4 regions of the Lysinibacillus sp. AR18-8 genome follow, and region 2 is predicted to be linked to each of the others. Evidence: riboswitches for the same ligand, from Rfam matches in the RefSeq annotation. Region 2 holds a riboswitch; each other region holds the start of a gene.

Region 1 (8,106 bases), on a different contig from region 2:
TACGTATTGGTATTACTCACTTCGCACAATCTGAATTAGGAGATATCGTATTCGTTGAGCTTCCACAAGTTGGCGACGAAATCAAAACAGATGATCCATTCGGTAGCGTAGAATCAGTAAAAACTGTTTCTGAATTATATGCACCAATCTCAGGTACTGTAGTTGAAGTAAATGCAGATTTAGAAGATAGCCCAGAATTCGTTAATGAATCACCATATGAAAAAGCATGGATGATCGTTGTTGAGCCTGCTGACGCATCAGAAGTTGAGAAACTAATGACAGCAGAGCAATACGAAGAAATGATCGCTGAATAAGACAAGCCATAATCGAAAAACGTCGGAAACTACCGGCGTTTTTTGTTATATAATGACTTATAAGTGGGGATCTCTAAATGGAGGTGGCGTAATGTTCGAGGGAAAATGCTTGATAGTAGAAGGGCGCTCAGATAAGCTACAAATTGAGCCTATTTTGAATGAGAATGTTACAATACTATGTACGAATGGTACAATTGGTGTGCATCAATTAGAAGAACTACTGGATCCCTATGAGGGCTGTGAGCTATTTACTTTTTTTGATGCAGATACTTCTGGTGATAAGCTACGTGCATTAATGGACAGACATTATCCAGAGGCTGAGCATCTGCGCACAATGCCAACATACAAGGAAGTAGAAACGACACCAAGAAAAGTGCTAGCAATGATCTTACTGCGTGCACATTTTTCAATCCATAATGAATATATTTTGTAAGGTTGCGTGAGTAAATGGAAGAATGGTCAATAGAGCAGTGGGAAGCGGCTAAACAGTCGGGAGAGAAAACTGCATTTTATTTATATACACCGATGTGTGGAACGTGTGCAGTGGCATCTAAAATGATGTCCATTATTGAGCAATTACTGCCACAGCTACAAATTGGTAAAGCAAATATCAACTTTTTGGAACACATAGCTTATGAGCATCAAATTGAAAGTGTTCCATGTCTACTCATCAGTGATGGCGGAAAAGTGACAGAAAAGATTTATGCTTTTCAATCCGTACCATTTTTATATGAATTGTTAAAAAAATCAATTGACTGAACTTTACTAGCGTGGTAAAGTATCAAATATATTACTAAAACATTAAATATATCGAACTCTTATGAAGAGTGGCGGAGGGAAGTGCCCTATGAAGCCCGGCAACCATCACAATGTGAAAAGGTGCCAAATCACCCAAAGATTTTTCTTTGAAAGATGAGAGAACGGTTTAACGTATCATACGTGACCCCTTCTACTTGTCTGTGAGTGAAGGGGTTTTCTATATGAGAAAAGGAGTATTCGCTATGATCCAGCTTCAAAATATTACAAAGAAATACAAAACAGCAAATGGCGAATTAACGGCAGTCAAAGACGTCAACCTTACTATTAATAAAGGTGAAATTTTTGGCATTATCGGCTATAGTGGTGCTGGTAAAAGTACCATGATTCGTTTATTAAACGGTTTAGAGAAACCGACAGCAGGAACAGTAACGGTGAACAATCAAGAATTTTCATCGATAAAAGGGCAAAAGCTTAGAGCAGCTAGACAAAAGGTAAGTATGATTTTCCAGCATTTTAATTTACTTTGGTCAAGAACAGTTGCCGAAAATATTGCATTCCCTTTAGAAATCGCAGGCTTCCCAAAGGCTCAACGTGAAGCGCGTGTGAAGGAATTAATTGCCCTTGTAGGCTTAGAAGGGCGCGATAAGGCATATCCATCCCAGCTTTCCGGGGGACAAAAGCAGCGTGTAGGAATTGCACGTGCATTAGCGAATAATCCAGAGGTTTTACTATGTGATGAGGCGACATCCGCACTCGACCCTGAAACAACGGATGCCATTCTTGATTTACTCGTAGATATAAATGAACGCTTAGGCTTAACAATCGTCCTGATTACCCACGAAATGCATGTCATCCGCAAAATTTGTCATCGTGTAGCGGTGATGGAGGCAGGCGAAATTGTGGAACGTGGTGAGGTATTACAAGTCTTCCAAGCCCCACAGGCGGCTATTACTAAGAAGTTTGTATCTCAAATTACAGACACTAAGGAAACACAGGATACGGTAGCACAAATTAAAACAAACTATCCAACTGGACAACTTGTCAAATTGATTTTTGTTGGTGAAAAAACAGAACAGCCTGTCATCTCACATCTTGTGAAACAATTTGATGTAGAAGTAAGTATTGTTCACGGAAATATTTCGCAAACAAAAAATGGTGCATATGGTACATTGATTGTGCAAATTGATGGCTCTCAGACAAACGTCACTGAAGCCCTTCGTTATTTAAATACAGTGGAAGTACAGACGGAGGTGATTGAAAATGCTAACTAATCTCTTTCCGAATGTAGACTGGGAAAATATGTGGCAAGCTACCTATGAAACTTTATACATGACAGCTATATCAACGGTTGTGACATTTATTCTTGGGTTAGTCATTGGTATTGTTCTATTTCTAACTAGCCCCAATCAGTTATGGGCAAATAAAATCGTTAACTTTTTAACAGGATCACTCGTTAATATTTTCCGTTCCATTCCATTTATCGTATTAATTATTTTATTAATTCCATTTACGAAGTTTTTACTAGGTACAATTCGCGGTGCCAATGCGGCGTTACCTGCTTTAATTATCGGTGCAGCACCGTTTTATGCTCGTATGGTATTAATTGCGTTACGTGAAATTGATAAAGGTGTGATTGAAGCAGCCCGTTCAATGGGAGCAAAAACTTCTACGATTATTTGGAAAGTATTGGTTCCGGAATCATTACCAGCTTTGATTTCTGGTATCACTGTAACGGCTGTTGCTCTTGTAGGATATACAGCGATGGCAGGAATTATTGGTGCAGGTGGTCTTGGTAACTTAGCTTTCTTAGACGGCTTCCAGCGAAATCGCCAAGATGTGACATTAATGGCAACTATTTTGATCTTAGTAGTCGTATTTATTATTCAATGGATTGGTGATTTAATTACCGAGAAAATTGATAAACGCTAGCAAGAAAAAGGGGTTATTCCGGTTTTTACCGCTAACATATTTTAAACAAATAAAAGGGAGTGTCATAAATGAAAAAGTTATTAGCAGGATTATTTTTATCAATACTTGTACTAGCATTAGCAGCTTGCGGTACAGATAAAAAAGAAGATGAAAAATCAGCATCTGGCGATCAAACAGATAGCAAAGAAAACGTAATATTAAAAGTAGGTGCTTCTAATACACCACACGCAGTTATTTTAGAAAAAGCAAAACCGATCTTAGCTAAAGAAGGCATAGACCTTAAAATTGAAACGTATACAGATTATGTTCTACCAAACCAAGATTTAGACTCAAAAACACTTGATGCAAACTATTTCCAGCACATTCCTTACTTAGAGCTACAAATTAAAGACAATGGCTATGATTTCGTTAATGCAGGTGGCGTTCATATTGAACCAATCGGTATTTACTCTAAAAAATATAAAACGTTAGAAGACCTGCCTGAAGGCGCAACAATTTTACTTTCTAACTCAGTATCTGACCATGGTCGTATGCTGTCATTGTTAGAGGCTAAAGGCTTAATCAAATTAAAAGAAGGCATTGATAAAACAGCAGCAGAATTAAAGGATATTGAAGAAAATCCTAAAAACTTTAAATTCGATGCAAATACTGCCCCAGAAATGCTTGTACAAATGTACGAAAACGATGAAGGCGATGCAGTACTTATCAATTCTAACTTTGCCATCGATAACGGTTTAAACCCAATTGAAGATGCTATTTCTCTTGAAGATAAAGAATCTCCATATGTTAACATCATCGCTGTACGTGCAGGTGATGAATCAAAACCTGAAATTAAAAAATTATTAGAAGTATTAACATCTAAAGAAATCCAAGACTTCATTTTAGAAGAGTGGAAAGGTGCAGTAGTACCGGTAAAATAAGAATTAAAAATTTTATAAAAGGGTACATAAGTTTAACGACTTATGTACTCTTTTTTATTTGTAGTTAAATTGATGAGAAACTATGTATTTTTTATGACGTCTATTTATTGTTTAGTCACATTTATTACTATAGTAATGTTGTTAATCTACGAAATAAATGATAGAAAGTAATAATAAGAAAAAACTAGATGGAGTGATTCTAATGAATGATATAAAATTCACCCATGACATCATGCAAGAACATGAAGTAGAGCGCTACTTTAAAATATGGCGAGAAAGTGTTATTAGATCACGCCTTACTATAACAGCAGTCTTTTTAAAAACAGCTAATGCTACACAACTGAATGAAAATGTGAATGATCAAGTTACCTCGTTTTTACAATCAAAAATACGCAAGACAGACTTGCTTTTTCAATTATCCGACGGGGATCATTGGGGCATCTTCTTTTTACAAAGTAGTGATGTAGAAGCTAGGGCGTTTTTAAAACGAATATTTGCCATCTTAAAAGCAGAACGGAAGTTCCAACAGATTGCATTAAAGGCCTCTATAACAGAAATAAGAAATAATAACGTTATTTTTGAAGAGCTGTTAAATAAAAATAAACAGATGTTATCAGGGGATGAGCAATTAACATGGAGTATAGCAGAGGTAAAGGATTACTGTGAGCAACCAACTGAATTAGTGAAAGTTAGTATTATTGAGCAAAACGCCATTTTTAGACAAGTATTAGAGTCAACGCTTAAGCAAATAAATATCCCTTATTTTTCTTTAGATGTAAAGGTTTACGAGGATGGCTATAGCTTTTTACAATCGGATGATTATAAATCAGGGCATATGCATCTAATTCTTATGAATGATATTTTACCTCTGAAAAATGGCTTAGAAATATTGCATATCTTACGACATATGCCAAATGAAAAGAAATTTATTATTTATATGATGTCAGAACGCAATTCTGAAGGGGCAGCGCTTAATGCTTATGAGGGCGGTGTTGATGAATATATTGTCAAACCATTTAATTTACGTTTGCTCGAAGCCAAAATTAAAAGAACGTTTGCGAGGTTTTGGCAATGATCAAGCTGACTGTTTCGACGCTTTTGGCAATAATTTCTTTCTTATTAGTTGTGCTCTTTATCTTTTTAATGTATTTACTTGTTCAGCGACAGCGTGAAAGCTATTTTGAAAAAGTTCGTGACCGTTATTTACAAAATTATTCTCAACTTTGGTATGATTACTTATTCAATAACGCATTATTTAGTATCGTATTGGTACCTAGAGGAAGCGCCCAAGTAGAAGCTATTGAAAAAATTTTTTCATCCTATTTAAAGAATATAAGGAATGAACAGGTGGAACTAAAAATTAAACAATTCTCCAATCAATATTTAAAAGCATTCTACGAAAAAGATTTATCCAGTAAACGATGGAGTATTCGAATGAATGCCCTCTATCGAATTGCAGACTTACAAATAGATGAATTGCTAACGAAGTGCCAAGAATTCGAAAAAAATAACATTACAGATGAAGAATATTTCCAGTTAATGAAAATATACTCGCTTTTCCAACCAGATTTATTTATGGAGAAAATAAAAAATTCCAATGTAAATTACGCTGAAAGTGAATATAGAAGACTATTTATATTATTAGATGATAATGTATTTATTCGATTTTTCCATGATTTTAATAGTTTGTCGGCCAAAATGCAATTTGCTGTTATTGATACTGCTGCTGTAAAAAGAAATATGGAGTATTTGGATGAATTAAAAAAATTATTACACCATGATACACCGGAAATTAACATCAGAGCATTAAAAGGGCTATATGAAATAGGAATTATTGATGAGATGGATCCCTTTGTCTCTTTTGTGACTTCTGAAATGTGGGAAGCCAGGTTAATGGTTGCCAAAATTTTCAAGCATGTACCGCTTACTTACACTTATAGTTATTTAGAGCAGCTTCTTCAAGATGAGAATTGGTGGGTACGTTCCCAAGCGGCAAAAACGATTGTAGAAGATCGACATGGTATTGCCAAATTACAGCAATTCATTGAATCCTCAAATGATCAATATGCAATTGAAATGGCCCAAGAAATTGCAGCGAGAAAAGAGGGGAAGTAAATGAAAATAATTGATTATTGCATGATGTTTTTTGGGGGCATTATTTTATTTTATATGCTGTTCGTTATCGTGTCATATTGTACAATGTTCATCATTGCTATGCTGGATTTAAGAAAACGCTATCGTCTCGATCTATCAGAGTATGATGATGCACATATCGATGCCTTTTATTCAAAACCGGTATCGTTACTTGTTCCTGCTTACAATGAAGAAGTAGGAGTTGTAGATACAGTATATTCATTATTGAATTTACGTTATCCTCAAACTGAAATTATCATTATTAACGATGGATCTACAGATCAAACCCTTCAAACGGTCATCGAACATTTTCAAATGAAGCCAATCAATAAAATTGTTCGAACTAACATCCCTACAAAAGACATTAAACAAATATATGAATCTGAAATCTATAAAAATTGTATTTTAGTAGATAAAGAAAATGGTGGTAAGGCTGATGCGCTAAATGTGGGTATTAATGTATCTCAATATCCGTATTTTTGCTCCATTGATGGTGACTCCATTTTAGATGAAAAATCCTTGCTGCGGGTGATGAAGCCTATCATTTTATCTGATGGTGAGGTCATTGCAGCAGGTGGTAATATACGTATTGCAAATGGCGCGAAGATGCAGTTTGGCTCTATTTATGAAACTCAATTACCTAGTAATTACCTAGTAATCATGCAAGTAATCGAATATTTGCGGGCATTTTTAATGGGGAGAATAGCGTTAAGTAAATTCAATTTAGTCCTTATTATTTCAGGAGCATTTAGTGTTTTCTCTAAAAAATGGGCTGTTGAAGCAGGTGGATATTCAACCAATATTATTGGGGAAGATATGGAACTGGTGGTGAATATCCATCGACTTATAAAAGAAAAAAAAGAAAATAAGCGTATTGAATTTGTACCTGACCCAGTTTGCTGGACGGAAGCACCTCAAACATTAGGAGTACTACGCAATCAACGAAGAAGGTGGCATCAAGGGTTATTTGAAAGTCTATGGAAGCATAAAAAAATGACCTTGAATCCTAGATATGGAATGATTGGATTTCTTTCGTTCCCGTATTTTTGGCTAGTGGAATGTCTAGGGCCTCTTGTCGAGTTAGGAGGATATATTTATATTGTCATAGCCTTTTTCTTAGGGAAAATTTATTATGAGGTTGCACTCATGCTGCTACTACTATTCGTTATTTATGGTGTTATTTTTTCAATAGCGGCAGTATTGTTTGAATCATGGAGTATGAATACGTATCCGAAAAAAAGAGAGTTGTTACGCATGATTCTTTTAGCGTTTACAGAAATTTTTTGGTATCGCCCACTAACATTATTCTGGCGCTGTGAGGGATTACTTCGTTTTGTCTTAAGAAAAAGTGACTGGGGTAATATGAAACGTGTCGGCATTGCTGAAAAGGAGAAAAGTGTATGAAACGAATCTATATAGGGGTTATGGTCGTACTAGTCCTCATGATAATCCCTATTACATGGTGGTACTTAGAAGATGAAAAACAGCTTAATGTGGCCATTATAGATAAAACCGTTCCGAATGAGTCTTACCGAGAGCACTTAGGGGTGAATTGGTTTTTAAACCATTATAAATATAGATTAAATAATGAACCTTATGACGTAGAACGCGATTATTATGGTACGGTCCCAAATGATGAAACTAAAAGTGTTGTAGAAAAGAATTTGCCAAATGATTATAGTGACTATGATGTCATTTATTTGGCAGATACGTACGGAGTTTATAAAGATGATTTACAACAAACAAAACGTTTAGGTGAACGTTCTGAAAAAATTGTTGGGGGACTTGAACAAAAAGAATGGCAGGCAATCGTCGAACGCTTAGCCAGCAAAAAAAAGAGCATGTTAATAGCTGAGTATAACACGTTTGCTTCACCAACATCAGGGGAAGTTCGTAAAGAATTACAGGATTATTTAGGAATCACATGGTCTGGCTGGATCGGGCGTTATTTCGATGAGCTTGATTATCATAAAAATTTAGAAATACCGCAATGGGTGATCGATGAACATGGCGATAATTGGTCATATAAAGGTGGAGGCTTTTTACTATTT
Region 2 (8,106 bases):
CATCTCTTCCCATCAGACCGACATATCAGTAAAATAGAGTAGGTTAGGGGGATTACATGTGAAAGATCAACGCTTTAAAATAGCGCATCGAGAGGCGCTTATCGGAATTGGACTCGTCCTTGTCAACTTTGCGATTTGGTTTGGCTTTGCCTATGGATTAGGTTCAGGAGATCCAAGAAATTATACGTATGTATTTGGTTTTCCTGCTTGGTTTTTCTATAGCTGTATCGCTGGGACAGGCTTTATGATCCTTCTTATCTGGATTGTGATGAAACTCTTTTTCAAAGAAGTACCATTCGATGATGAGGAGGTGGATCGCTAATGCATTGGCAAGTTGTATTTCCATTGCTATTATTTTTAATTATTATTTTTGGAATCGGTATTTGGGCCAATAAGCATGTCCGCTCCTCTAATTCATTCCTGCAGGAGTATTTCCTAGGTGGTCGTGAAATGGGTGGTTTTATCCTTGCAATGACGATGATTGCTACATATGGCAGTGCGAGTAGTTTTATCGGAGGACCGGGTGTAGCCTATACAAAAGGACTTGGGTGGGTATTACTGGCAATGGCTCAGCTACCAGCAGGTTATTTTGTACTCATGATTTTAGGGAAAAAATTCGCCATAATTGCTCGTCGTTACCAGGCCATTACGTTAATCGACTTTTTACGTGAACGCTACAAAAGCCATGTCATTGTTATTTTATCAGCCATTAGCATCATTGTTTTCTTATTTTCGGCTATGATGGCTCAATGGGTTGGGGGTGCACGCTTAATTGAGTCATTAACTGGCTTAAGCTACACAGCAGCACTGTTTATTTTTGCGATTTCCGTGTTAGTATATGTGATTATCGGAGGCTTCCGTGCGGTTGCACTTACAGATACGGTCCAAGGTTCAATTATGGTGATTGGTACAATTATTTTATTAATCGGCACCATTGTGGCAGGTGGAGGCATCGACAATATAATGGCCTCACTGGTCGCTGAAAATCCTGACTTTGTGTCACCATTTGGCGCACAAGGAGATTTAACGCCTCTGTATGTCTCAACATTTTGGATTCTCATTGGTGTAGGGGTTGTAGGACTTCCGCAAATTGCGGTTCGTGCGATGAGCTATAAGGATTCCAAAAGTATGCATCAAGCGATTCTTATTGGCACGATTGCCATAGGGACAATCATGTTTGGCATGCATTTAATTGGGGTGTTAGCCCGACCTGTCTTACCGGGCATTGAGATTGGTGATAAAGTCATGCCGCTCCTGACATTGAAGGTATTACCGCCATTTTTAGCAGGAATCGTTTTAGCTGCACCAATGGCTGCGACAATGTCTACGGTTAATGCTTTACTAATGCTTGTCAGCTCTACAGTTGTCAAAGACATCTATTTAAATTATATGAAGCCGAAAGCTAGTGATGCAGAGATAAAGCGTGCAAGCTTTATTGTAACAACAGTCATTGGCCTAGCCGTTGTCATCTTTGCACTCAATCCACCTGATTTATTAGTGTGGTTGAACTTATTTGCCTTCGGTGGACTAGAGGCTGTCTTTATTTGGACAGTCGTTTTAGGATTGTATTGGAAAAAAGCGAATAAATACGGAGCGATTGCGTCAATGATTTCAGGCATGTTGTTGTATATTATGATTGATCGGTTTTATCCTTCTGTCTTTGGTATGCATACAGTCACGATACCAATTGTCGCATCCTTCTTTATTTTTGTGATTGTCAGTTTGTCCACTAGTCATAAATTTAAAAACGAAAAGCTTATGATTTAACGCCAAAACGCCACAGATTTCAAATTCTGTGGCGTTTATTTTAATGCATCATAAAATCATAGGCATTTTTCGCAAGTAATGTCATTGTAACGACAATAAATAGCGTGCGGACAAAGCCACTTCCTTTCTTGATTGCCATCCGTGAGCCAAGCATAGCCCCACCAATTTGCGCAATGCCCATTACTAGACCATAAACATAATGAATTTGACCTAAGTAAGCAAACATACAAACACCAGCCACATTACTCGCCAAATTTAAAAACTTCGCATTACCAGCCGCCTTTAAAAAATCAAAGCCTACCAGTAAGAAGCTAAAGATTAAAAACGACCCTGTCCCAGGCCCAAGAAATCCATCATAAAAACCAATAGCAAATAATAGCAGCATAAATAAAAACAAATGTTTTTTAGATAGATTTTTTACGGTAGAGACGGCACCCCAATCCTTTTTAAAGATCGTATATACCCCAACAACTGCCAGCATAACAAGCATTAATGGCTTTAGTAATGCTGGATTAATTAGATGCACAGTCCAAGCACCACATAATGATCCGATAAATGCTAGTGGAAAATATTTGAGGACAGAGCGAATGTCCAGCTGGCCAGAACGATAGAAAGAAATAGAGGAAGTGAGCGAGCCCATAGCTCCTGCTAGTTTATTTGTGGCAACAGCAGCGGCTGGATTGAGCCCAACAAATAGTAATGCTGGTAGTGAAATTAAACCGCCCCCTCCCACTACTGAGTCAACAAAAGCCGCCAGAAATCCAAAAGAAATTAATAGTATTAGAATATGTACATCGATTTCAAACAACATATGACACCTCTTTAAATTTAGTTACTACTGAAATAGTAACTAAATTTATTTGCGCTGTAAACCCCATTTTTTCATTGGCAAATCTTCACATTGGTAGCCTATAATAAAGATAATGGAGGGATTACATGGAGGAATTAATCACCCAGCTGAAAGAAATGGGTTTTACAGAATATGAAGCAAAGGCCTATACGGCACTTGTTCAGCAAAGTCATGTCAGTGCTTATCAGGTTAGTAAAAATTCTGGCATACCACGTGCAAGAGTGTATGATATTTTAAATATCCTTGTAGAAAAGGGCATCGTTTTAAAAGAAGAGACCGCAGAACAAACGACCTATTCGGCAATGCCTGTGTCTGTGTTCTTACAGCAAATGCAACAGCGCTGGGAGTCGAATTTTACGTCTATAAGCGGGAAATTAGAGAAATTAGAGGAAAAGGTACAGGAAGCTGAGCCTAAAGTGGTCATGCTGAAGGGCAAGGAATCCATTATCAACTATTGTCAGTCACTTCTAAAGAAGGCGAAGAAAAAAGTGATGCTGTCGATGTGGGAAGATATGTATGATGCCTTACGTGAAGATTTGCAAGAGGTGGCGCTGCATGTTCCTGTTCATGGCATTACGTTGTATGTAGGAGAGCATCTCGCCTCAATTGACCAGCATAGAGCCACACATTATACAAAAAAAGCGTCTACACCGCATTGGTTTATCTTATCGATAGATGGTCAGGAAATGATTTATGGTCATTCTCCATCTACCCAAGAGACGGCCTTTATCACCAATGATCCGGTTCATATTTATTTGTTAGAGGATTATATATGGCATGATGTGCTCATCAATCGGTTAGTAAAACGTGATGATCAGGAGTTAGAAGACTGGATTGCTAAGGAGCGTAAAGCTTTTTTCTTAGAATAGTCGTATAAGGAAGGGGAGTTACTTGAAAAAATTCGTGTTGCTAGGTTTAATAAGCCTACTAATGCTAGGAGCCTGTAATGCTACACCACCTACCGATCCACCAACGATTCATGAGCTAACGGTTGTCCCAGATAATGTCCAAAAAAATATCGTTTCTAATGACAGAATACAACTATTGCATGAAAAGGATGCTCCATATTACCTTGTTTATTATTCAAAAGGGAATGTATTGGCAAGTATTACAGCTGAGGGAAATAGGCTTATTATCCAGTTAGAAGAAGGCAGCGAGCAAAGGAAAGAGGCACAACCCTATGTTTTTAAAATCACCGTCAAGAATCCTGAGCTGGATACCATTGATTTGCGAATAAACGGTCAGAGTACGCCAATTGATCGTATGACCATTATGTGATAAAAGAAACCGAAATCCCTTTAGAAATGAGATTTCGGTTTCTTTACGTGATGCCTAATAAAAGACTTTGTCTACGTTATATTTAGAGCGGAAAGTATTAATCGCATATGTTTCGTAAATTTCACGTTCCATTGGATCTTCTACTTCATAGACTTCAATTTTGAACACTTCATCACGATGGTTTTTCATCGGAGATACATTATCCTCGAAATGTTTTTTAATACGTTGACGAATTTTACGTGCTTTCCCAACAAACAATAGCTCATTCTTGTCATTATAGAATAAGAAAATGCCGCCTTTATCACGTGTGATTTTATGGAAGTCAATAAAACCGAAGTAAGGTGTGATTGGCACATCACCTGGTTTTAAATCTTGTTCACGTTGACGGATTACTAGATCTGGTTTTGGAAATTCAATTTTAATCAAACTATTCACGTTCCTCTCTCTTACTAAAAGTATATGGTAACATAATTACGGCATGTTTACCATAAATTTTAAATGCAGAAACACCACATATAGCAAGCTTAGTGTACATCAAATGAGCAAGGAACATGCACATGAATCACAAAATATTCTATGAATTATTGATATTCTAACTAGTTCGTGTTACAATTCAAGATAATTAAATAATCTTATCAAGAGAAGCTGAGGGATTTGGCCCGATGACGCTTCAGCAACCTCTAACAATCGTTAGAAAGGTGCTAATTCCAGCAAAGGATTTTTTCCTTTGAGAGATAAGAGTGGACGTGAAAAAAATCCTTCTCATTCTATCTCGTATGGAATGAGGAGGATTTTTTAATTTCATTGCATTCTACGCAAGCAAGATTTGCTAAAAGAGAGTGATTATAGAGAGGGGAAAGCAAGATGCCAATTAATATTCCGAAAAATTTACCAGCTGGAGAACATTTACGTGAGGAAAAAATCTTCGTCATGGAAGAAGATCGTGCGAAAACACAGCAAATCCGTCCATTAAATATATTAATATTAAATTTAATGCCTGAAAAAGAAAAAACAGAGCTCCAATTATTACGTTTATTGGGGAATACACCATTACAAGTGAATATTACCTTTTTGAATACAGCCACACACGAGTCTAAAAATGTGAGTAAATCCCATTTGCAGCTTTTCTACACAACGTTCAATCAGATTCGACACCGACGCTATGATGGTATGATTATAACTGGTGCGCCAGTAGAAAAAATGGCTTTTGAAGAGGTCAACTATTGGCAGGAAATTTCAGAAATTATGGATTGGTCTAAAAAGAATGTGACATCCGTGCTACATATATGTTGGGGGGCACAGGCTGCATTGTATCATCATTATGGCATTGGGAAGGTTGAGCTTTCTGCTAAATGCTCAGGCGTCTATTCCCATGTGATTACAGATTTAACTGTAGATTTGGTACGTGGCTTTAGTGATTTATTTACTGCGCCCCATTCACGCTATACATCTGTTTCGATTGACGAGGTTCGCAATCATCCAGATCTACGATTATTATCCTATTCAGAGGATGCTGGGGTATTTATTGTACAATCAAAAGATAATAAAAATATTATGATTACGGGGCATCTAGAGTATGATGCGACAACGCTAGCCGATGAATACAGTCGCGATGTGGCGAAGGGCATAGATATCGCCGTTCCTGTAAACTACTTCCCGAATGACGATCCGACACAAGTGCCGATGAATACATGGCGTGCCCATACGCATCTATTATTCTCTAACTGGTTGAACTACTATGTTTACCAAGAAACACCATATGAATGGGATTTTGTAGATGAAATCGAATATCATATTTAATTAATAAAAAGTCTAATTTCTTTTCTAGCTTAGAAGAAATTAGACTTTTTGATTGTCATTTTCTGTTTCCTGCTGAGGTGTTTCGTTATTTTGAGCCTTGGATTTACGATTGCGAATAACTACCACAATCAACAAAAGTATAGGTAATAAAATGGTGAAAATAAAGGAAAAGATTGGCCAAATTTCATTATTATAATTAGTAGAATGCACAATATCTGGATGAACAATTTGAGAAAGTCCAATGACAATTATACCCATCGGTATAATAAGTGGACGATGATCCTTAATCTTCAAAATTTGTGCAAGGCCAACAACGGTCGTATAGAAATACATAAATGTACGAATATATATAGACGTAATCCACATAAATGCCATAATGATTTCTATGCGCTGTAAAAAATTCCCTATAGATATTCTTTGCGCTAAGGCATAGCTAGGAAATGTCCTTGATGCAGTGTTTTCAGGACCTAATACAAGAATCGATAGGACAATCAACGTAACTAAGACGATTCCGCCAAGGATTGCCCCAATATATAGCCCTTTCTGTGCAGACGGCTGTACATTGACGCCAGTAGGATAGAGCATCAATAATACAATTAATGGAAAGGAAAAGATACTCATAAAGCGTGCAATACTATAAAACATAGATGCTTTGGTCGCTTCTAGTAGAGGCTGAATATTCTCAAATGTAATTTGAGGGGTAATACTAATGACGAAAAAAATAAAAATAAAGATAAACAATGGGAAGAGGATTTCTGCCGAACGGGCAAAGGTCTCAATCCCTAAATAAGCGGCATACATAATAAGGATACTGAACAGTAGGGCAAATGCTAATGTCGGTGTCTCTGGCATAACTTCCGTTTTCATGAAAATACCGATAAAATAAAGTAATTCTCCAGCCGAAAGAAAGGTCATAATCAGGAAACAAATCGCTGTGATTTTCCCGAAAAAACGCCCAAGAATTTTTTCATTGGCCTCGATAAAGTTTAGGGACGGTGTTTGATTGGCCAGTGTTAAAAATAATTTTAGAACCAGTAAACTGAGCAGAACACCAATGCTTGCCGCTATCCAAGCATCTTGCTTAGCGGCACCAGTAATACTCGAAGGGATAATTAAAATCGCTGTACCGATAGAATAGAGAAAGGTAACGATTGTAAACTGTCTTGAACTAATTATCTCTTTTTCCATCAAGCTACCCTCCGTTTCTCAGTCCATCTTTCTATTTTGTGAATGACACAATGTAATCCCTAATCGGTGTGAAGATAAAGGTAATCAAATCTAATGGGCTAGGAATATGGATTTTAAGGGCAATCCCCATATTTAAAGCCGTTCCAATAAATAGCAAAAAGGAGAATACAATAATGGCTTTTCTATCCTGTTGCTTTTTTAGCTTTGGAATAAAAACAAGCGCAACAATGATTGCAATAATCAAGATAGCTACGGCTAGTACCATCTCATTACTCCTCCTTTGGCTTGTTTAATAATGAATTTTGCATCGTACCTGAACCTTGGGTTGTTACCTTTACATGAACAGCCACTGCTAAATCTGGAAAAATGGAAGTCCAGTCATCCTTAATTTTTTTCCACTGCTTTGGATCTGCCCGATGTAGGGCATCCCCAAATCCAAAAACATCGACTTCATATTGCTGTTGAATTTTCTCTACTGTTTTTTCAATGCGGTCATCAATCCCCTGGGCTGTTTTTTTATTAACGTAATCAATCGATTTATTTTTGGTAAGATCGATATCACATTCGACCTCTCCAACATTCTGCTCTACATTAATATGGACATCGATTTTCGGTTTCCCGTTTTTAAATGACCCTTTCACCTTTGTAGTGGATTGGGTGATTTCAGTAGACAAGGTCCCTTTATTAGGACAGGCGATGATTTCTATCGTACTTTGAATTTTGTCATTAAGAAAACTAATACTTTTGCTTTCGCTTTCAGTCAGTAGCCCTATATATTTATCCCCTTTAAATACTGCTAAACCTGTATAACGTAATAGCACAGGTGTTTTAACACGTTGCACATTTGTTTGATCTACACCTAATTTCTTATCGCCATGAACTTCAATAGCAGAAATTAACGCCCCTTTATGCTTATTGGTTAACGTATTGACTAATTCATCAATATTAACAGCTATTGTGGAGCCCCAAGCCTTTTCAGAGACATCAAGGGAATTCAAGATTTTATTTGCAGGAACTTTTTCGATGGGTGTTAGTACATTTAATACTTCCTTCGCTGTTGCTTCGTGAGACATAATGACGTCGAAATCCTTACGAAATTCATGGTCCCTTACAATTAAATCAAGTGCATCACTAATGCCTTCTTTCGCGAGATCTTCCCCTAATACAACCACTTGAAGGTGGGCAAAATAAGGTTTTCGAGCTGCAATAGTCGTCATTTTCCG
Region 3 (8,106 bases), on a different contig from region 2:
TTTGCACCATTCTTAGAAGATTTCTTTGTTGCGCTTGGGATTACGCCAATTGCTCAATTCAGTCATTCAAAATGGGGGAAACAAGACTATTTAGGTCTACAGAAAGTGCCAGATATCGATGTACAAAATAGAGAAATGGATCGACTCTTTTACTATAAGCCAACTTTAATTATGTTAGATTCTGGTGTAGAGCGTTGGGAATCCTTTCAGCACTTAGATGAAGTAGCCCCCGTCTGCCATCTTTCACACCCTGGAGAGAATTGGCAATCTACTTTATTTAAAATTGCAGATCTAACAGGAAAAACCTCCTTGATGCAAGACGTAATCCTACAATATGAAGATAAAGTACAACAAGCAAAAGGAATTCTTAGCAAATCTGTTTATGGGCAAAGTGTAGCATTTCTCCGTATTTCAGCCATTGGCATTACTCTATATGCGGGTCCTGAATGTGGCTATACGGGCCCCATTTTATATCGTGACTTAGGTTTAATGCCACATTCACTAGTATGGAGTATTCCGCACAATCAACGTAAAGCACAACTGACATTTGCTCAATTGTTGCAATTAGATGCTGATCATTTATTTATTACCTTTGATAAACAACATTCCATTTATGAAAATGAGGAACGTGCTATTTTAAAAACTCCTACTTGGAAAAACCTAGCTGCCGTTAAAAGCAACTGTGTCTATGAAGTAGACTTTTTAACATGGATGAATTATGGCATTTTATCACATAGTAAAAAAATTGATGATGTCTTAAATGTACTTGGCTAAAAGGAAGCTTACTTTAGCTTCCTTTTTCAATGATTAGGACAAACATTGCACTGCTAATAACACCGAAAGCCGTTTTGCTACATAAGATAGGATATCAGTTATAGGATAGGAGGAATGACCTTGTATTACAATCCTTATCCGTATTTTGTGCATCCCTATCATTATCCAACATCGCCTATCGCTAATCATTTTGCCATTAGACCCTTTTCGCAACATCTAGCAATGCCGACCAATAATCCTTTTCCACCTGTCGATACACACAAATTAAAAGCTTCAGCATCACGGATAAAGGCAATGATGCAGCAAGCCCAATTACTTACGGATAAAATAGATAGCTCCCAACAATTCGCACATGATTTAATGAATGCTGCTCAACTTTCAAATAAAACAGAGGTTGAAAAATTAATCACATCAACAGGCATTACGATGAAATTTGAAACAAACTATACACCAGACAGTTTTAGAATACGTCTTATTGATAATGATTGTTGTGGAGTCACCTTAAATTTGAATTGGTGAAAATTCCTAGTGAACTTGTAAACTATAAAAAACTATGCTAAAGTGTTTGTATTGTTATTTCTGAAAATTCTTATATTACTTTTCTTATCAAGAGAGACGGAGGGATTGGCCCGATGAAGTCTCAGCAACCAGCTAACAGTATGGTGCTAATTCCAATTGGCAAAATGATCAGCCTTGAAGATGAGAAGAAGAACTACCGTTGTTGCAGCAGGAGTCCTCTTCTATTAGGGGACTCCTTTTTATTTACAACTATTTTTACAGAAAGCAGGGAAATCGATGTCTAATGAACTTTTACAAGCATTGCAATTATTAAAATCGAAACAGTGGGTTGACTTAACACATACATTCGGCCCTAATTCACCACATTTTTTTATGTTTGAGGACGCTAAATTTGAAACATTATTTTCTCATAAGGACGGTTTCTTCGCTCAACAATTCACGTTCCCTGGTCAATATGGCACACATATCGACCCACCCATTCATTTTGTGCGAGATACTCGCTACTTAGAAGAATTAGAACTAAAAGAGCTTGTTCTTCCCCTTGTTGTTATTGATAAATCACAAGAGGCTGCGAGCAACCATGATTTTTCATTAAGTGTTGAAGATATTCTTGATTTTGAGGACAAGCATGGAGAAATTGAAGCAGGAACATTTGTAGCATTACGCACAGATTGGAGTAAGCGCTGGCCAGATAAAGAGGCTTTCAGTAATAAGGATGCAGATGGACATAACCATATCCCTGGCTGGGGTTTAGAAGCTTTACAGTTTTTACTAAAAGAACGCAAGGTAAGCGCAATTGGTCATGAAACTTTCGATACGGACTCTGCTGCTGATTTTCGGAAAAATGGCAAGCTAGATGGCGAATATTTTGTGCTTGACCAAGACACCTATCAAATTGAGCTAATGACGAATTTAGACAAGCTACCTGCGAAAGGCGCTATCATCTTCAATATCGTACCTAAGCCAGAAAAAGCATCTGGCTTCCCTGTGCGCTCATTTGCTATTTTGCCATAGTCGGTATAGCGTATACCGACTTTTATGTTTGTCCATTTCTTTTTTTGAATAGAAAGTAAACAATGAGCATCCCTACAATAAATAAAAGGATAAGATAGATACTATAATGAGTCAGATAGTATCCAACAAATCGCCATTTCTCTCCAAGCATCTTTCCTAATGATATAAATGTGAACGTCCAGATAAATGCCCCTGTATAGGCAAAAAGCGCAAACTTTCTATAAGGATAATTATTAATAGCCGCAATATACGCTGTCAAATGACGTACCCCGGGGATAAAATAGCCAATTAATAATAGGGTAGGTCCTATTTTTGTAAACATCTTTTTCGTAAAGTCAATTTTTTGCTCTGTAATATGAATTTTAGGCCCATATTTCTGCAATAACGGTAAGCCAAAACGATAACCAATATAGTAGCTTAAGGTAATGCCTCCAACCGCACCAATCATTGCACTGACTAAAGCAGGAATATGTTCAAGACTTTCTCGGTAAACACTATAGCCTACATAAGTTAGAAACACCTCATCAGGAAGTGGCACCCCTACAATACCTCCAATTAGAATCACGATAATTCCAAAGTATCCGTAATGTTCAATTAGAGACTGCACGTGATGTGCCATAAATCATCCCACCTAAAATTTATTAAAATCTACCTGCTATATATAGTGTAGCCTCAGCGCTCTAAATGACTTGAAGCTGACGTAAAGCAAAATTGATACCGCCATCCGTAGATGTCTTTGTAACAAAATTCGCAACACTTTTTAGAGCTTTACTACCATTTCCCATGGCAATTCCTACTCCTACATATTCCAACATGTCAACATCATTATCCCCATCCCCAAAGGCAATCGCATTCTTTGGGTCAATATTGAAATGATCAAGCACCGCTTTAATAGCTATAGACTTCGAAACATCCTGCTGTAATACATTCACAATATAAGGATGCCAACGCTGTAAAAATATATTCGAAAACTGGCTAGTATATCTTTTTTCAGCCAGCTCATCCGCATATAGACACATAAGAAAAACCTCTTCATCTACAATTTTTTCATTTATAAGTGGAAAATCCTGTAAAGATAAAGTTTCTTGCATCGCTCTTAAAGCTACTGGACTTTGTATGCTATTCATGGATAGCTGCTCTGTAAAAAATGTTAGGCTATGCTGCTGTTCCTGTGCAAATGCCTGTACATTGTGGACAATTTCTTTGGCAATCGGAGTTTTATGTATGACAAGATCCTTATGTTTCACATAGGCCCCATTTGCAGAAATAAAGGTTTCAATCCCCAGCGCTTTTAACTCATAGCACATAGATAAGGGTCTTCCAGTAGCCGCTACAAGATGGATTCCTTTTTCTTGCAATAGCTGAATAGCTTGTTTTGTACTTTCTTCCACACAGCCATCCTCGTAATTAATCAATGTGCCGTCTACATCAAAAAACACGATATTATACTTCATTTTGAGCGCCTCCTTCATAGTCATTTAGAACCAATTTATAATTTTTCTCCCATGAAATATGTGAAAGTATTTTGACAAACTTTAAGCAAACTATATAACTTCCTTTTGCACCACCGATAAAAACTATTACAAGCGTATTTATAATAATATTTAACTAAAAATTCCTTGAATATTTTTATTTAATAATTCTAAAGGAGTATACCAAAGAACACAAAATTGTTAAAATAAAAGATAATATCTTAAATACATTGAACGATAAAATCTGACGTATAAATAGAACAAAAGAAATAAAATTTTAGTGCACGCAAAGGAGTTGATTCTTATGGCATTTAACATTTACTACTATGAAAGTAGTGTGGATTGTAAATTTTGCAAAAAGCAGTTTACAACATATAAAGTTCGCCCTAATCGATATAAAATTATCGAAGAACAGACGGATTTCATGCCTGTTTACGATGGCCTAAACCCTTTGCTATATGAAGTTGCCGTATGTCCACATTGTGGTTATGCCTACCATAAATCTATGACACGGACATATGGACCTTTCATGCTACTCATTGATGAACTATACATTAAAGAGCTCCAGAAACCTATGGATATCTGTCAGGAACGTACAATTGATGATGCCATTATCAGTTTTAAGCTCGCCTATTTAGTATCCCGTGCATCAATGGAAGAATCTCTTTTAATGGCGAATTTCGCTTTAAAAATTGCTTGGCTCTATCGATTAAAAAAGGACGAAGAATCCGAAAAGCGTTATCTTTTTGCAGCTAGAGACTTTTATAGTAAATCCTTTGCCTCTAATCAAGAAGGTGGAGAGAGAATTCAGTTTTTACATGCTGAATTAAGCCTTCGACTTGGTGATATTCCTGAAGCAAAAAAAGGATTTTCACGCTTAATCGCTGATCGAAATGTTTCGCCAAAATATCGCAAGCTTGCACGCAATCGTTGGGAAAATTATAAATATGACGAACAACCCATAACAATTAATGAAATCATTAATTAATGGGACGAGGAGATGATTAATTATGTTGCTATTTCAAAAGAAAATTGATGTGAGAGAAGAGGATATATTTTCAGAGCTACATCATTTTTTATTAAGAAAAAATAATCGCTACCTAACAAACGAAGAAGTTGTCGCTCTAACAGGCGTATCATCTGAGCTGCTTTACAAATGGGTAAAAGCAGGAAAATTAAAGAACTCCATTTTTCCTAATTTAGGGGCTCCATGCGAACGATGTGGACAGATTACGCAAGCTAAAATTTGCGTGAGCTGCTCTTCCTCCATTGTTGGGACATTAAAACAAGAAGAAAAGGATCGTGCATGGTTTAACCAAATTCAACGTAACCATGTAAGAGCAAGTACGTATCACTATAAATAGCATTCCAACATCTCCATCAATTGGAGGTGTTTTTCTTTTTTACATACTAAATTTAAACTAATTTTAAACAAATTCTTCCTAAACTTTAAACTTGCCTTTCTATAATTAGTATCAATATAAAGTGAAGGGCTGATAATTAATGAGGAAAGCTAGGAAACATAAGGTTTTATTAAGTTTTGCACTGGCAAGTTTAATGACAGTAAGTGGAGTAGTAAATGTCTCTGCTGCTGTCCCTGTAAATGAGCAGATTATTAAAAACGATTCTGCTGTCAAACAAGCTAGGACTTCTAATGAAACATTGCTCGATTGGAAAAAATGGGCGAATGACCATGCATACAGCCTGTCATCCATCCAGCCTGAAACGTTTGACGGACAAAAAATTCCCGCTAACAAATTTGACGATTTAGAGATGCTAAAACCTTTATTACATGATAAACGTATTGTCTTTTTAGGGGAAAGCTCTCATGGAGTGGCGCAATTCAATCTAGCGAAAACACGTTTAATACAATTTTTACATCAAGATATGGGCTATAATGTCCTTGCCTTTGAAAGTGGTATGGGTAATGTGATGAATGCTCAAGGACAAATTGATAAACAAGCAGCTCTACAAACAATGAAGGATGCCATTTTCGGCGTTTGGTGGACAAAAGAAACTTTGCCTCTGTTTGACTATGCAAAATCGACTCAAGCAACAGAGCAACCTCTTGTACTTACTGGCTTCGATATTCAACAACAAGGAGCATTTACGAACGGAGATTGGCTGCAAAACCCTAAGTTGGCTCAGCAATTCAATGAAGCTGAGAAGCAACTTGCTGAATGGAGCTCGGGAAAAGATTTGAAGGGCTATCAAAAAGTAAAAGCTACTATAATTGATGTATATAAACAGGTAAAATCACAAATACAATTCAAAGAAAAAGAGCTACAGGCAGCTTATCCAAAAGAGCCTCATATTGTAAAACTAATGGATCGCACTCTAGCAGATCGTATTCGACTAGCAGACGAATATATAGAGTTAACAATTCAGTCCAATATCGACATTGAACAAAATAATATAGAATCATTTTTGCAAACTATGGAATGGCGAGATCAAGCGATGATGGAGAACTTACTTTGGTTAGCTGAAGAGGTGTACCCTACAGAAAAGTTTATTGTATGGGCTCATAACGATCATATTCGTAAAGCACAATCGGATGTAATGGGATCTCCTTACCCAGTTAAATTAATGGGGGAACGTTTACCTGATATCTATAAGAAATATAGCTATGTATTAGGTCTATACATGACTAGTGGAGAGACAGCTAATAATATGGGAGAACCTATGCCTGTTTTACCTCCTGTCAAAGGATCTATTGAAGATATTCTGTCTTCAACAAATAAACCTTACACATTCATCGATTTACGCAATCGACAAAATGAACGAGGCAACTCATGGATGTTTGAACCACGCTTATCCTATAGTTGGGGAATGATACAGGAAAGTCTTGTTCCGCGCGAACAATACGATGGTATACTTTTAATAGATCAGGTGAATAAACCAACTTATATCAAATAATCTCTCTTATTAAACAATAGCAAACTAGATTTCCTAGTTTGCTATTATTTTAAGTATCCATCGATATAGTATCCCATTCTTCGCCTTGATATCCAATCATCCAAAATAAGCCTCTCCGTCTTTCCATCACAACACTTTCATTTAATGCTAAAGGAGCTTCTTGTCCATTGATGCGGCTATCTACACAAGCCCAATGTAATCTGTAAATTTTATCCGCCTCATCCACTATATCTTCCTTACTGCGCAGTACCGTTTGACCATAAAATTGCTCAAATGTCTCGCAACGAGAAACTACTTGAATTGCATATTCACAATCACATACATCGTCAGGGAAATTTAGCTCTTCCACAAGTCCCAATGCCCAAATAAGTGTCCAATAGGCTTCATATTGCCATGATATATTGACCGCTTCTTGAGCACCAGGATGCTGAGCCTCAAGAAAGAATTTTTCATGCTCCGTTAAAAATTCATGCACCTCATATGTGTGTAGCATATTGGTAAAGAACTCTCTAGACTCCTCAATATCACCCTTCTGTGCTACATCACAAGCGAATTGAATAACAATCAACAGGGCAACTGCTCTTCTTGCAATATCCTCTTGGCTTTTAAATTGAAGATTTTCTACTGGTGGTAGCTGAGGAAGCGATGCCGCATAAGGTATGTTCTTCTCTTTTAAAAAGGCTATCGTTCTAATTTTTCGTGCCTCTCCCTGTGCTGATGTGACCTCTTGTGCATGTATCTTTCTTGTACAAGCATGTGGTTGAAAATCAGATGGACCTGATTCTCCATTAGGATAAACAATAACCATACCGTTCTGATCCAGCAAAGTACCATCTGATAGGAAACCAATCCCCCCTATGCTTGCTAGTAATTTTATAAATTGCTGCATATGGTCTTCTGTCATCTCTTTGTTCATTTCGATTGCAACGACAGTATTGAGCACTGATATTTGAATCATTATGCGTTCTTTTAGCTGTTCATCTTTAAATGGAATTTTATCGTAAAAGCCCATCATCCCAGGTATATTTTTTACAAAATAATCAGGGTGCGTATCTTCAGTTAAAATATTTATGGAGCATCTATATTTATTAAATAAACCTCTTGATTTTAATAAATATTCGTTATCATCTTTTTCAATAATGAAGCTTTTTGCCAACACATCGGATAGTTTATCCTGAATATCATCTGTATCATTTTTGGAAGCAAATATCGTAAAATGGTTCAATCTACTCTCTCCTTAGTCGCATATAGCATTTTAATAACCAATTTTCCAAACAACTAAGCGCTTGGTTAAACAGCTGTTTGTTTTTCCGTAGCACCTCATGTTCAACCCAATATGCCAGCAAAGGACGCCATTTTTCTTCGTCTATCATAGTTGTTGGTGTGATTCCCCGCTGCATCATCTGACAAA
Region 4 (8,106 bases), on a different contig from region 2:
TAAGTCCATGACACGCTTCCAAATAATGCGTCGTGGATCAATGTTAAGTGTATTTCCTTGGTGGATATGATTATCAATAAATGCGGATAAAGCATTGTTAGCTGTTGTAATCGCATGAAGGTCGCCAGTAAAATGTAAATTAATATCCTCCATTGGTATAACTTGTGCGTAACCTCCGCCAGTTGCGCCACCTTTTACGCCCATGACTGGACCTAATGATGGTTCACGTAATGCGACCATCACCTTCTTATCTAATTGATGAAGGGCATCTGCTAGTCCAACAGTCACAGTCGACTTTCCTTCACCAGCTGGGGTTGGACTAATAGCTGATACTAATACTACCTTTGCATCCTCGCCCTGAGCAGTAATTTTTAATGGGTCGATCTTTGCTTTGTAGCGTCCATACTGCTCAAGAGCATCCTCTGGAATACCCGCAGCATTGGCAATTTCCGTAATAGGTTTGATCACTGCTTGACTAGCGATTTCTAAATCTGATAATGGTTGATTTTTCGTTGTCATTTGGCATCCTACTTTCTATGTTGTTCATTTCCATTATAGTCTTAATTGTGAAAAAAAAGAAAGCCAGATATGCAAGCATTTCGTCAATCAATTGACTTATTTGTTCAATTCCTGTATGTTCTAAGAGAAAATGCAATTTTTTCACATTTTCTCAATGAGTGCACCATTTATTTAACTTTATTTTACATTCAAGCGCATTGGAGGCGAATGCTTATGCAACAGGGGATCGTAAAGTGGTTCAATAATGAAAAAGGTTATGGCTTTATTGAATGTGATGATGGCGAAGATGTATTTGTTCATTTTACGGGCATCCAGGAGGAAGGCTTCCGTACACTTGAAGAAGGTCAAAAGGTTTCATTTGATGTTGTGGAAGGCAATCGTGGACCCCAAGCATCAAATGTTGTAAAACTATAAGCGTAATGGGACTATCCGTGTAGTTCCAGATTAGCAGCGGATTAGGAAATGCATCGTTTCCTTCATCCGCTTTTTGTATTGTTTTATAAGCTGAATGCCCCCTCCATGTTATAATAGAAGTAACAAGACGTAAGGAGGGATTTCGATGCAAAAACAAAATAAACCCATGACTGAAGTTATTTTGAAGCATAAAGAACGACAAAGTGTAGCAGAATTTGCAGCAACACTGGAAACGATTGCAAAAAAGCTTAAAGAAAATGGTGAATTCACTTTTGTTCAAGACACAGAGCCAACAGTTGTCAGCCCAAGTGAACAGCTCAAAATCGAATACTCCTATACAAAAAAGGGCGACAAGCATTCATTTGAAATTGAATTTGATTGGTATACAGGTACAGAAACACCGAAAAAAATGACAATTGAATAATAATTGGCAACGAAAATCCACTTTTCTGATGAAGTGGATTTTTCCATATTGTTGAATTAAAGATCATGTCACTAGCTAAAACTTTTTAGCAAGGTTGGGGTGATTTCGCTCCAGGGTCTCCTCTGTAACGCTAAATCCACAGGAAAGCAAGTAGCCAGCATCAGAAATTCTATTGATGGTTTTGTTTTTCAATACTTATGTAAAAAGGCGGAAGCAAAAGTGTTTCAGCCCATAAAAATACCGAGCTATCCACTAAAACGCTTACGAAGTGTTTCGGAATAGTTCGGTTTTTCTAGTTATCATGTTTGTTAATTTAAAGATTATTCGGCTTAATGAAGGTCCCAGTTAGTTATGGCCCAGCCTTTTCTCCTTATCGATTTATCCAATAAAAAGCACCAGGGCAAACTAAAGTTTCCTTTGTTCGTTTAGGATCCTTTAATGTCACACCAAATGGTCCCTCTTTGACATGACCAAGTGTCATTGTCATCGCGCTCTCTTCCTCATAGAAATCTAAGCGCATATTCGGTAGCTGTAGTGACAAATACTGCTCATATTGCGTAGGCACTGGTAGCTGTAACACCTCTTGCCACAGCTTAACTGTTGCCTGCATGTCCTTGACGTAGAATTGGACGGATTCCATCGTTATAGCCTGTTTGACATCAATGGCACCACTTGCCTTTAATTGAACCAAACGTTCTTCATCTTCCTCCGCCCATTCAATCAAAAATGGAAAATCAATTGGCAGATCTGGCTTACCAAAATGCAGTAGCTTCCATTCTACCACAGTGCCATCTGGTCTTGTTCTGCTACATGCATCTGGTCCATATACTTCATAGCCCAATGCTCGCAAGCGTCGACCCTCTTCCTCAATATTTTTTGTGCGCAGAGCAATTCGAGAAAATCCCTGGCGCTCTTGATCACGTTTAAACGTATAATGTAGGGAATATGGGTATTGTGCCGCTTGCTCAAATAAATCACGATCATAGATAGCAATTTGTTCAATATAGCTTAAGCCAAAGTAGCTTAACGTATTATAAGTCCCCCACATCGTGTGCTGCCCACCATTCACTGTATGGACATTTCGTTTATTGAAGAAAACCTTTATATTTTCTGGTGATTCCACTTGATGAACCAAATGATCAAAATATAAAGTCATGGCCATTCCCCTTTCTTTCCCCATTACCTTTACCTGTATGTTTGATTAGTTTAAAATTTACTCAAGAAAAGGAGTTACTAGTAGGATATGAAAAAAAGTTTCGTTTACCTACAAACTCCGTTCACTAATTTCATAAAGAGGTGATTTGAATGACAGATTTAGTAGCTGCTTTTAAATTGGCATTAGGTAATTATCCTACAGGCGTAACAGTTGTCACGACATGTCATGACACAAAACCGATTGGCTTAACCGTCAATTCCTTTGCATCTGTTTCAATCGACCCGCTCCTTATTTTGTGGTCACTCGATAAAAAATCTCAGCTCCATCCTTATTTCACGACTGCGCCAAATTTTGCGGTCAATATTTTAGCGAGTGATCAAGAGCATTTATGTACACTATTTGCCAGTAAAATCCCTGATCGCTTTGCACAAGCAAAATGGTCAACTTCCTCTTTAGGACTACCGATTTTACATGATACAGCAGCTAATTTACAATGTAAAACATTTCAGCAAATCGATGCTGGCGACCATACCATTTTTATTGGGCAGGTCGTAGACATTACAAATGCTCAAAAAGAGCCTTTGCTTTATCATCGCCGTCATATCGGTCCCATACCAAAAAGCTTTTATAGCTAGTCTTTACACAAAAAAAGGGCCACTTGTAAGCACAGGAAATCCTTCATGCTTATAGGTGGCCGTTTGACATAAGTTCTACTGAAATCATTGTTATTTTTTCTGCGGAAATCTCTGCTTTTCAAGCCTATTAATTTGCACAATCACACCATCTTGAATCGTAATATGCACTTCACCAAATTCAAGATTTTGAATCGCCTTCGCAATTGCCTCTAGTTTCTTATCATCTACTTTTACTGACTGAGCCATACGATACACCCCTTCTTTTTTATCCTTATTGTTCATAAAGAGGCCAACGCATCAAACTGATTGATAGCCCCTCCTATCTCTCAGACACCATCTGTTGGATTTGGCACCTGTTGTTCGGTTGCCGAGGCTTCATTGGGCCAAGTCCCTCCACCTCTCTTGATAAGAGTACTGCGTTTCTTGAAAATAATTCTATAATTCTGCTATAGGAATGTCAATACAAAATATTAGAAAACCTAGTTGAATACTATGCAATATGTCGTTTAGATTAAAAGACTCCCTATACCTAAAGTATTTTATGCCTAGTCAGTGAGAAATAGATGGCAATCCATTAATTTATTACAAGCTCCATTTCCTCATCATGAATTCAAGTGGGCCTCGATGATGTTTAGTCCTCCACCATACAGAAACAACGACACATCCTAAAAAATAACAGCAGGCATACAGCATGGAAAAAGCAAGTGTTTGGTTCTCCAGCTTTTGGCAAATAATTAGTATTCCAATGCCTATAACAACATGGCCAACATAATGCGTTAAAGACATTTGTCCTGTTAATATGAAAGATTGAATAACTTTATTTTTACATGTCTCTACAAGATAGATGGAGCCAACAATGATAACAATAGCCGAAGCCGAATTAGATAGGACATACATCATATTCGGTGGAATCGGTCCTGTATCAAATAAATACAATGCACTCTCTACATCTAATAAATGAATGGTTGTCATCTTAATGAATAACGTTGAACAAGTCTCAGTCATGATGACTAACAATAAACCTATCACCAGTAAGTTTTTTCTTAATGTATGATTTGTTAAATCTAATGTGCCCACTACCATACCTATCAGAAAGAAGCAAATCCAGAGGAATAGTGGATGATAGCCATTAAACATCAAATTTCTTATAAATCCTGCTGGTGTCCAAAAATCAAGATACTCTAGTAGCACATATGTTGGATGCCAACCAGCAAGGTAACTAAATTGAATTTGAAGCCATTGTGAAAGAATAAGGATGGCACCGATTATGAAGATCATCATTTTCTTGGATTGGGCAATCAACCAAGCAGCAACAAACATATACACGCCATAATAATGTAAGATATCTCCTGTCCAGCCGATTGCATATAAAATTATCCCTATCGTAAATAACAAAAGCGCCCTCTTCCACAAAGTAAGTCGATTTTGACGAAGAAGGATTGGGTCCTTACTCTCTCTAGCCTGATGAGTCATTAAGGCTGTCCCTATTCCTGCTAGCATGACAAATACGGCCGAAGCACGTCCCTCGAAAAGATGTTGGAAGGCAATTAACCATGTTGAACCATTCGTTGTAGAACCTGTTATGACGCCAAAATTGACAATGAACATGCCAAGCATGGCGAGAGCTCTTGCAAAATCAAGACCTTCAATGCGCCGATCATCATTTCTTTTTGTCATCTTTGCCCCCTTGGATAACGCTATGTACAGCCTCCTTCCAAATAGCCCTATAGTTCAATTGGTTGCCTGTTAACATGAAATTACCGATATTATCATAGACGAGGGCTAGCATTTGTGCCTTCGCTTCTATATGGGGAGTATCCTCTAGCACGCCTAGCTGTACGCCATATCGTAGTATAGCAACAAAGCTCGTTAAAAAGCTGGTTTCTAGCTCTACTAATTGTCTTTTATAGTTTTCATCGCGGGCCGCTAATAGTACATATTGATTAAATATTTTATTAAAATAAGGGTCCTTGTCCTGTGCCTCAATAGATTTATAGCCTAGCTTAAGTAATTCCTCCTTAAAATTAGCAGAAGAAAGCTCTTTATAATCCACAGCAACATCATGTTGAATTTCTTTATACAATTCATCAAATATGAAAGCGATTAATTGATCTTTTGATTGAAAATAATAGTAAATGGCTGGTTTTGAAATACCGACCTCTGTAGCAATCATTGCTAAGCTTGTTTTTTCAAATCCATTTTCCGCAAACATCCCATAAGCAATTTCTATAATTTTGTGAAAAGTTTGTTCTTTATTTCCCATTATTACCCTCCTTTTTTACCGACCGTTAAGTAAATATTATAGGATGCTAACCTTTTAGACAAGAAAAAACTGTGTAGAAATATTTCTCTACACAGTTCACATTTATTGATTTTGTAAATACATCATTAAAGCTTCTGCTGTTTTTTGCTTGCCCATTACTTTAAGAGGCTGTCCATCAGCAGGTACAATCCAATGAGGTTCATCCCCCCCATATAAAGACTGAGAGCTATTTGCTACCATAAATTGTGCATTGGCTGTTTCCATACGCAGTCTGGCACGAGCTAACAAGAATTCCTCATCATTCGTTGCTTCGAGCTTAAAGCCTACTAACGTTACATTCGGTTGCCATCCCTTAATTTGACCTAATACTTTTGGTGCATTTTTAAAATGAATAATAGGTGGTTCGTCAGAAGGCATTTTCCCCGTTTCCTCCATTAAATTACCTGATTGATCATATACTTTGTCAATGATCCAATCAGAGCCCGCAGCCGCCATAATAACGATATCGACATGTTGTTGTTGAACTGCATGACGCACCTTTTGTCCTAAATCCTCTATGCCTTCAAATTGTATCAATGTCATATCATTTTGGTTTTCTGGGAGCTGTGCAAAGTAACCATGCATGTATACTACGTTAGCGCCAGCAGCCAGCGCCGCCTCTGCTAAATAACACCCCATTGTGCCTTTTGATAAATTCGTATGACCTCGTACACGATCCCATTTTTCAAGTGTTCCCCCACTTGTAATGAGTACGGTTTTGCCCTGTAATGTCCCCATACACTCACCTATTTTCTGAAATATATACAAATACTATTTTAACGTAATGTAAGGATAGGCTTCAATAGCCACTATTTTAGGGAGCTGTTTTGTTCTTTTAGCCAAGCACTTAATATCTCTGCAAATTTCTTTGTGACGGGCGAAGCATGGTGTTTCATGGCAATACCAATCGTTCGGTAGCCACCTTGCTTTAACGGAATCGCTCTCAATGTTGGCGGTAAATTTTGAATAACCAACTGAGGTAAAATACTGATCCCTAAATGATGAGAAATCATGGAAAGAATCCCTACCTCCTCGGAAAGCTCAAAGCGGATATTCGGCTTAACATGATATTGCTCTAATAGCACCTTGACATCATTTGTCCCTTTATAGGAAGTCATAATAAATGGCATATCCTCTAAATCTACGATATCAATTTCTGTCTTATCAAACAATGGACTTTTATCCGAAACAATACATAATAATGGGTCTTGTTGGAGCTCAGTGAACTGATATTGCTCTGACTTTTGACCATTCAAAAATCCTGCTTCTACTTCACCACTTAAAAGCCATTGTTCAATTTCATAGTAATCTCCCTCTCGTAACTCCACCTGTATCCCTGGAAATTGATTATCCATAATTCGAACAATTTCTGGCATCCAATTTGAAGAAATACTCGATATCACACCAATTCGAACCTTACCTCGTGTCACGCCATGAATGTGAGCTGCTTCCTGTTGCAATAATTCCTGAGCATCCAAAACCTGACGCATTGCCCTTAGCATTGTTTGTCCCTCACTCGTTAATGTCACACCCACACGACTTCGATGAATGAGCGCAAAGCCAAACTCTTTTTCTAAACTCGATACGGCATGACTCACAGCAGATTGTGTTAACCCTAGCGCATCAGCTGCTTTTGTAAAGCTTGCCACCTCTGCCACCTTTGTTAAAATCTCATATTTCACTAAGCTCATCTGCAATCCCTCTATATACATGAATTTTTTTAATCCTATTCATTATAAACATTCGTTTTACTAATCACAACACAAGATATATAGTAATTTTTAGTATAAAACTGTTTTAGTACACAGATGGTAGGTGAACATAATGAGTATCCAAGGAAAAGCAAATGTATTGATGGTTATTGTCACAATGTTTTGGGGGCTCTCTTATACCTTTATGGTCATGGGGCTAGAAACGTTGGCAGTTTATAATGTGGTGGCATTACGTTGTATCATCGCATTTTTCGTAGCAGGACTTATTTTTTACAAACGGATGATCAAAGTAAATGGTAAAACATTAAAATATGCGGCTATTCAAGGATTTTTATTATTCATTGTGTTCGCGTTAAGTTTATTTGGTTTACAATCTACTTCTGTTTCAAATGCTGGCTTCATCTTGAGCCTAACGGTCGTGTTAGTGCCGATTTTCAGCAGCTTTATTGAAAAAAAATTACCTTCTCGAGCAGTTAGCTTTGCAATCATTTGTACCATGATTGGTATTACCGTCTTAACAGCACACGGCTCATTCACATTCCATAAAGGTGATTTATTAGTAGCAATTGCTGCGTTATGTTATTCAATTTATTTACTTTTAAATAGCTCATTCACACGAAATGTAGAGTCCATTTCATACGGAATTTATCAGCTTGGCTTTGCTGGAATTTATGCACTTGTGTTAACCTTTCTATTCGAAACACCAACAATGCCAAATTCAGCAATATCCTGGATTGCTATTTTAGGGCTTGGCATCATCTGTAGTGCGTTTTGCTTTGTTGGTCAAACTGTTGCACAACAGTATACTTCTGCTACACATACAGGTCTTATATTCTCCTTAGAACCAATTTTTGCCGCTATGTTTGCCATGATGTTTATCGGAGAAGGCATAACAATGAAATTAATGATTGGTGGCAGCTTCATTCTTATAGGGAATTTAGTAG

The links. Region 2 has a riboswitch for S-adenosylmethionine ahead of metA (homoserine O-acetyltransferase MetA). Riboswitches for the same ligand answer to the same signal wherever they lie in the genome.
Region 1: it holds a riboswitch for S-adenosylmethionine, as region 2 does, so the genes downstream of both, BFM98_RS09015 (methionine ABC transporter ATP-binding protein) here and metA (homoserine O-acetyltransferase MetA) in region 2, are expected to answer to the same signal.
Region 3: it holds a riboswitch for S-adenosylmethionine, as region 2 does, so the genes downstream of both, BFM98_RS16640 (cyclase family protein) here and metA (homoserine O-acetyltransferase MetA) in region 2, are expected to answer to the same signal.
Region 4: it holds a riboswitch for S-adenosylmethionine, as region 2 does, so the genes downstream of both, BFM98_RS14155 (YezD family protein) here and metA (homoserine O-acetyltransferase MetA) in region 2, are expected to answer to the same signal.

The regions. Positions count from the first base shown of each region.
Region 1 covers NZ_MDGU01000009.1:222,915-231,020, forward strand. The annotation lists gene gcvH (glycine cleavage system protein GcvH) at 1-314, shown strand, start outside; gene BFM98_RS09005 (toprim domain-containing protein) at 406-747, shown strand; gene BFM98_RS09010 (thioredoxin family protein) at 762-1,073, shown strand; SAM riboswitch class I at 1,130-1,233, shown strand; gene BFM98_RS09015 (methionine ABC transporter ATP-binding protein) at 1,316-2,344, shown strand; gene BFM98_RS09020 (methionine ABC transporter permease) at 2,334-3,002, shown strand; gene BFM98_RS09025 (MetQ/NlpA family ABC transporter substrate-binding protein) at 3,071-3,922, shown strand; gene BFM98_RS09030 (response regulator) at 4,125-4,997, shown strand; gene BFM98_RS09035 (HEAT repeat domain-containing protein) at 4,994-6,037, shown strand; gene BFM98_RS09040 (glycosyltransferase family 2 protein) at 6,038-7,459, shown strand; gene BFM98_RS09045 (hypothetical protein) at 7,456-8,106, shown strand, end outside.
Region 2 covers NZ_MDGU01000006.1:17,621-25,726, forward strand. The annotation lists gene BFM98_RS04785 (YhdT family protein) at 59-322, shown strand; gene panF (sodium/pantothenate symporter) at 322-1,767, shown strand; gene BFM98_RS04795 (TSUP family transporter) at 1,808-2,578, opposite strand; gene BFM98_RS04800 (TrmB family transcriptional regulator) at 2,704-3,486, shown strand; gene BFM98_RS04805 (hypothetical protein) at 3,509-3,895, shown strand; gene BFM98_RS04810 (nucleotide excision repair endonuclease) at 3,950-4,321, opposite strand; SAM riboswitch class I at 4,525-4,636, shown strand; gene metA (homoserine O-acetyltransferase MetA) at 4,760-5,695, shown strand; gene BFM98_RS04820 (GerAB/ArcD/ProY family transporter) at 5,735-6,883, opposite strand; gene BFM98_RS04825 (hypothetical protein) at 6,915-7,148, opposite strand; gene BFM98_RS04830 (Ger(x)C family spore germination protein) at 7,153-8,106, opposite strand, start outside.
Region 3 covers NZ_MDGU01000023.1:75,734-83,839, reverse strand. The annotation lists gene BFM98_RS16650 (AraC family transcriptional regulator) at 1-774, shown strand, start outside; gene BFM98_RS16645 (YuzC family spore coat inner layer protein) at 895-1,293, shown strand; SAM riboswitch class I at 1,375-1,480, shown strand; gene BFM98_RS16640 (cyclase family protein) at 1,570-2,307, shown strand; gene BFM98_RS16635 (DedA family protein) at 2,330-2,926, opposite strand; gene BFM98_RS16630 (Cof-type HAD-IIB family hydrolase) at 2,988-3,761, opposite strand; gene BFM98_RS16625 (DUF2225 domain-containing protein) at 4,084-4,767, shown strand; gene BFM98_RS16620 (hypothetical protein) at 4,790-5,143, shown strand; gene BFM98_RS16615 (erythromycin esterase family protein) at 5,283-6,695, shown strand; gene BFM98_RS16610 (DUF4272 domain-containing protein) at 6,745-7,920, opposite strand; gene BFM98_RS16605 (SMI1/KNR4 family protein) at 8,095-8,106, opposite strand, start outside.
Region 4 covers NZ_MDGU01000015.1:272,682-280,787, reverse strand. The annotation lists gene BFM98_RS14180 (formate--tetrahydrofolate ligase) at 1-519, opposite strand, end outside; gene BFM98_RS14175 (cold-shock protein) at 733-933, shown strand; gene BFM98_RS14170 (amphi-Trp domain-containing protein) at 1,079-1,357, shown strand; gene BFM98_RS14165 (VOC family protein) at 1,728-2,513, opposite strand; gene BFM98_RS14160 (flavin reductase family protein) at 2,663-3,148, shown strand; gene BFM98_RS14155 (YezD family protein) at 3,239-3,430, opposite strand; SAM riboswitch class I at 3,465-3,560, opposite strand; gene BFM98_RS14150 (DUF418 domain-containing protein) at 3,731-4,825, opposite strand; gene BFM98_RS14145 (TetR/AcrR family transcriptional regulator) at 4,809-5,411, opposite strand; gene BFM98_RS14140 (phosphopantothenoylcysteine decarboxylase domain-containing protein) at 5,514-6,188, opposite strand; gene BFM98_RS14135 (LysR family transcriptional regulator) at 6,260-7,141, opposite strand; gene BFM98_RS14130 (DMT family transporter) at 7,275-8,106, shown strand, end outside.